2 linked regions of the Tunicatimonas pelagia genome follow. The protein of the gene in region 2 interacts with the protein of the main gene of each other region in a pairwise test. Links are inferred from orthologs where the notes say so. Each region holds a gene or a part of one and is shown on either strand. Other genes may lie near its edges.

Evidence for each region. Proteins that work in one complex are often made in the same cells at the same time.
Region 1: the proteins of rpe (region 2) and eno interact in binary tests that used the Escherichia coli proteins (3 or more experiments, as listed by UniProt). The link is inferred for Tunicatimonas pelagia from one-to-one orthologs.

The regions. Positions count from the first base shown.
Region 1 is NZ_CP120683.1:5,807,196-5,810,161, reverse strand. The notes cover bases 1-2,841. They hold eno (phosphopyruvate hydratase), read right to left. Parts: upstream 2,138-2,841; coding sequence 863-2,137; downstream 1-862. Other genes in these bases: carA (glutamine-hydrolyzing carbamoyl-phosphate synthase small subunit), read right to left, coding at 2,169-2,841; P0M28_RS24930 (FtsB family cell division protein), read right to left, coding at 501-794; P0M28_RS24935 (hypothetical protein), read right to left, coding at 1-520. Outside these bases: more of carA, read right to left, coding at 2,842-2,966. UniProt on the Escherichia coli protein: Catalyzes the reversible conversion of 2-phosphoglycerate (2-PG) into phosphoenolpyruvate (PEP). It is essential for the degradation of carbohydrates via glycolysis.
Region 2 is NZ_CP120683.1:1,580,560-1,583,492, forward strand. The notes cover bases 36-2,843. They hold rpe (ribulose-phosphate 3-epimerase), read right to left. Parts: upstream 1,864-2,843; coding sequence 1,207-1,863; downstream 36-1,206. Other genes in these bases: P0M28_RS06640 (TonB-dependent receptor), read right to left, coding at 36-1,210; P0M28_RS06650 (S8 family serine peptidase), read right to left, coding at 1,868-2,843. In the rest of the region: more of P0M28_RS06640, read right to left, coding at 1-35; more of P0M28_RS06650, read right to left, coding at 2,844-2,933. UniProt on the Escherichia coli protein: Catalyzes the reversible epimerization of D-ribulose 5-phosphate to D-xylulose 5-phosphate.

The sequences.
Region 1 (2,966 bases), 4.2 Mb from region 2 along the record:
TGTAAAATGCTCCAACCATAATACCAGCCCGTTGACCAATTGGTTGAAACAAGCCTCCGCCAACAAACAATCCAGGAACCCACTCTCGGGTAACAGGCGTCCGGGGATCACCGGTAGGGAACTCTACACTGAGATTTTCGTACTCAGATTGCAAAAAGAACTGCCGACTGATTACGTAGCGAGCAAAAAACCGAGGGCCATAGATGCTCGAAGCCTCAAACCCCCGTACTTTAAAATAGCGATACGTAAAGCCTGGCCCGGCCGTAAAATTATTCGTAAAGCGGTAACCCACCATCGGTGATACCTCAATGTAGGTTATCGTACCAAATTGTAGACTAAAATTTCCTCCCGGTGCTAGTTTATCGAGAATAGACGGTCTCTGATAATAACTCTCATCTTCCTCTTGCACTTGATCTTCGCCTTCTTCCTGAGCGACAGAAAATTGACTGATACCAATCACTCCCCAGAGTAGCAGTATCAGTTTTAGTCGGTTCGTAGTTTTACTGTTTTTCCAGTACATATACATCCTCGCTGGGCTTCTTCATTAAGTATTTCTCCCGGGCAAACTTCTCTAGCATGGCATCGTCGGTCAGCAATTTCTTGCGGTCACCTTTCACTTTCTCTATTTCCTGTTCATAAAAGGCCTTTTCCTGTTCTAGAGAACGTATCTCTTGGCTTCTTTGGAACTGAGAGGGCAGATCATTGATGTCGAGAAAAAACATCCAAAGCAGAAAACCCAAGGTAAAGAGGAAGAAAAAATTTCTCAGCCACGACGGTATTTTCGGTATTTCCATGTTCGTTTAGTTATAACAATATACCTAATTTTACCGGAAAAATATTCTTCCTCTTGCGTCCTACTGTTTTACAGCAGTTGATTGGGGTAAAATGCGGTCAATCCTAGCGCTTCTTCAATACGGATGAGTTGGTTATATTTCGCCATCCGATCAGAACGGGAAGCTGACCCAGTTTTTATTTGCCCGGTATTAAGAGCAACGGCTAAATCAGCAATTGTATTGTCTTCGGTCTCACCCGAACGATGTGACATCACGCTCTTATAACCATTTCTTTTCGCCAAATTTACCGCGTTAATGGTCTCGGTTAGAGTACCAATTTGGTTCACTTTAATAAGAATAGCATTGCCAATATGTTCGTCAATACCTCGCTGTAGTCGGTTTACATTGGTTACAAAGAGGTCATCACCTACTAGCTGCACTTTATCGCCAATACTTTCGGTGTGGGCTTTCCAACCGTCCCAATCATCTTCGTGCATTCCGTCTTCAATAGAAATAATGGGGTACTTATCCACCCAATCTTTCCAGTAATCAGCCATTTCTTGCGAAGATAGCTTATCACCGGTAGAAGAGAAGTGATAGATTTTGTTCTCCTCGTCGTAGAACTCGGATGAAGCAGCATCCATCGCAATAAACATCTCTTCGCCGGGTTTGTATCCAGCATTCTCGATAGCTTGCAGCACCACCTCAATTGCTTCTACATTGGATTCGATATTCGGGGCGAAACCGCCCTCATCGCCTACGTTGGTAGAGAGATTCTTATCTTTTAGTACTTTTTTCAGGTGGTGAAACACTTCCGTTCCCATGCGTAACGCTTCAGAAAAAGTTTCCGCCTTCACGGGCATCACCATAAACTCCTGAAAGTCAATCGCATTGTCAGCGTGGCTGCCACCGTTCAGAATATTCATCATAGGTACCGGTAGCGTGTTGGCGTTCACTCCGCCAATGTAGCGAAAGAGTGGTTGATGCACTGATTGAGCGGCTGCTTTGGCTACCGCCAGCGAAACTCCCAACATAGCATTGGCTCCCAAAACAGACTTATTATCTGAGCCATCTAGCTCAATCATTATCTGGTCAATCAGGTTTTGCTCAAACACCGAAACTCCTAAAAGTTTTTCTGCAATTTTAGTGTTGACATTTTCAACCGCCTTGGTCACTCCTTTCCCCATAAAGCGAGATTTATCGTCATCTCGCAACTCTACAGCTTCGTGCTTTCCGGTAGAAGCTCCCGATGGAACCGCCGCCCGCCCTAGTACGTCTTGAGCGGTAATAACATCTACTTCAACCGTTGGATTACCGCGAGAATCTAATATCTGTCGGGCGTGTATTTTCTTTATAATGCTCATTGTTTCGTTAATTTTTAATTTTAAAAAAGTTTTATTTCTCCATCAGTGCCACAAATTGATCAAATAGATAGCGGGAATCATGAGGCCCCGGTGAAGATTCAGGATGATACTGCACCGAAAAGGCTTTTTTGTTTTTCACCTGCAATCCAGCTACCGTATTATCATTAAGATTCAGGTGAGTTACTTCTACCTCGTCGGCACCTTCTGCCTTATCCAAGTCTACGGAAAAGCCATGATTTTGAGAGGTCATTTCACTCAAACCGGTTTTCAGATTTTTTACCGGATGGTTTAGACCGCGGTGCCCGTGGTGCATTTTGTAAGTAGCAATACCATTAGCCAATCCCAACAACTGATGGCCTAAACATATGCCAAACAAGGGATGGTCATTCTTAACAATTTCCTTCACCGTTTCCACGGCGTAGTCCATCGCACTGGGGTCACCCGGGCCGTTAGAAATAAAGAAACCATCGGGGTTCCACTCTAGCATCTCGGCGTAGGTAGTACGGGCCGGAAACACTTTGCATTGGCAGCCTCGCTTCAGTAGGTTATTCAGAATTGATGTTTTTATTCCTATATCCAACACTGCTACTTTAAGGGGCGCATCACTATCGCCGAGCAGAAAAGCTTCTTTGGTAGAAACTTCGCTGGATAGTTCTAACCCTTCCATCGATGGAACCTCGGCTAACTTATTTTTTAGCGATTCTACCGAAAGATCTTCGGAGGAAATAATGGCGTTCATCGCTCCTTTGGAACGAATATGCCGAACCAACTTCCGCGTATCAATATTGGTAATGCCCACTATTTGATGTTCTTCCAGATACTTTTGCAG
Region 2 (2,933 bases):
CCCCAATCTCTACATCACACAGTCGGTATCCGGCAATCAGATCAAAATACTCCCGCTCCTGCGTAGTTACCCACGAGCCGATTAAGCGAGAACTCCACCGATCATTGATACGATAAGTCCACTGTAAGCCAGTTTGGAACGTTTGGTAGGTCAGATTTTCTTGCCCTTCGTAACCAACAAATAGGTTGAAGCTCTCTTGTAACGTTCCAAAGGTAGTGGTGCGGCTCTCGGGTTGCACCCGGTAGTTGTTGTTGGCGTACGCTACCAGTAAGCCCAACTCACTTTTCACCTTATTCTCATCGCCATCTAAATCGTACGTTATGTACGACTGAAGATCGGTAAACTGAGGACGATACTGCCCATCAATTTCCAGGGTGCCTAACAAGTACTGCGCCCGCTTATGACGTACACCTGCAATGTACGAACCTTTCTTGTAGCTACCCTCCACGTGAGCCGCTCCCCCTAGCAACCCCGCCCGCAACGAAGCATCAGTTGTGGTTGGCTTTTTATAGCGCACATTTAGGGTAGACGATAGCTTATCGCCGTACTTGGCTTGCCAGCCACCGGAAGAGAAAGCCACATCGGCCACCAAATCCGGATTGATAAAGCTCAGCCCTTCTTGCTGCCCCGCTCGAATTAAGAAAGGGCGGTACACCGGAATATTATTTACGTACACCAGATTCTCGTCGTAGTTCCCACCGCGTACCGAGTAGTTAGAACTCAATTCGTTATTACTAACTACGCCGGGTAGCGTAACTAAAATCCGGTTAAAATCTTGGAAGGCCGAAGGAATATTCTGGGCGGTTTGCGGATCAAGCCGTACTAAACCTGGTACAAAGCGACTGTCATCATCAGTATTCGCCACTACTTCTACCTGCTCCAGCAAGCGGACATCAGGCCGTAACGTAACAGATAATGTTAGCGTATCGTAGGCACTCAGAGTAACCTGACGCAGAATGTTGGTGTACTCCAAATGCGAGAAAGCCAGATCGTAGGTTCCAGGAGCCAAAGAAAGCTGAAAAAAACCCCGCTCGGTAGTTACGGTTCCCTGGTCACTACCTTGCACCGATATGGCTACGTCGGGAAGCACAGATTGGGTACTATCTCGTACGGTACCATTGACTACCGCCAGTTGAGAAAAGCACGAAAGGCTCAAGCCCAACCAGCACCCCAGGGTGATTATCCCGCACCGCAGTACTAGATGCTTCATACTTGCACGGCCTGCTTCAAATTGGCGATGGTAGTCATTGGATCGGCAGATTTGAACACAAAGCTACCGGCTACAAAGGCATTCACTCCGGCCTGAGAAAGCTGAGTCGCGTTCTGATCGCTTACGCCGCCATCTACTTCTATCAGCACCGAAGTATCGGCTTTTTGCATTAACTGGCGCAGGTCAGTTAGTTTTTGATAGGTCTGCTCAATAAAGCTTTGCCCACCAAACCCTGGGTTCACCGACATAATTAGTACCAGATCAATATCAGTCAGAATATTTTCCAGCAGTTGTACCGAAGTGTGGGGATTGATGGCTACCCCCGCTTTGCAACCCAACTCTTTAATCTGCTGAACCGTGCGGTGCAAATGCGGGCAAGCTTCGTAGTGTACCGTAATTCGATCGGCACCCAGTTTTTGGAATTCAGTCAGATATTGATCGGGGTTAGTAATCATTAAATGCACATCCAGTGGCTTCTGAGTGTGTTGCTGAATAGCTTGCAACACTGGCATTCCGAAGGAGATGTTGGGCACAAACACTCCGTCCATCACATCTACGTGAATCCAATCGGCCTCACTTTGGTTGAGCATCTCTACGGCTGATTGCAGGTTGCCAAAATCGGCCGCTAGTACCGATGGGGCGATGTATTTCATGTATCTAGAATTTTATCACTTTTACGGTGTCAGAAGCAGTAGCACTTAGTACGTGCAACACGTATACTCCTCGCTGCCAAGATGAAGTATCTACGGTAAACGAGTCATCATTGGAAACGGGAACATGCTGGGTGAGTAGCAGTTGCCCGGTACTGTTGTACACGTACACATCGAGAGGTTCACCAACAAAATCAGCCGACTCTACGAATAAGTTACCACTTTCAATCGGATTAGGAAATACTTTATAGCGAGAAACAGCCGTAGGCTTTCGTGTTGACAGCGGGATTTGATCAGCTAGTACTTCAAAATTAGGAATACCGTAACCCAATTCGTTATCCGGGGTCATGGCTTGGCTACCAGCCGACCGAATTCTATCCATAATTTCTAGGTTAGTAGCCTGGGGAAATGCCTGCCAGACCCCCGCAGCAAAACCCGAAATTAGCGGAGCCGAAAAAGAGGTGCCATTGGAACGAGTTATGTTACTTTGGGCATTGACTACCACGGTTTGCAAACCTAGCGCAGAAACATCGGGCTTCACCCGCCCATCGGCGGTAGGTCCAAAAGAGCTAAAGGAAGCCCGGAAGCCACCCGCACCAACTGCTCCTACGGCCAGAATATCCGGTGCATCGGCCGGTGGCGATACGTAACGCCAGCGTCCGCCACCTTCGTTACCCGCACTCACTACGCAAAGTATTCCTTTGGCCGTAGCCATCCGAGCTGCCCGGGTAATAGCTGCCGTTTGTCCGTCCAGGTCACTGTAAGTATAGCTCATCTCAGCGTCATCGAAGGTAGTATACCCTAATGATGTGCTGATAATATCCACCCCGGCACTATCCGCTTTTTCAGCCGCAAACAGCCAGTTGTATTCTTCTATCCGGTACTCTGAACCCGACTCTTCCGTGATGCAGAGCATAACATCGGCTGCGTAGGCTCCCGCCTCCAAAACACCCGGTTGGTAAGCTGCAATGCAAGACAACGCCTCCGTACCATGCTGCCCATACCGATAAACGTTGGGGCTATTGCCGACAAAATCGTAGGTTAGCTTCAGTTGATCATTGCTATACAGGTGC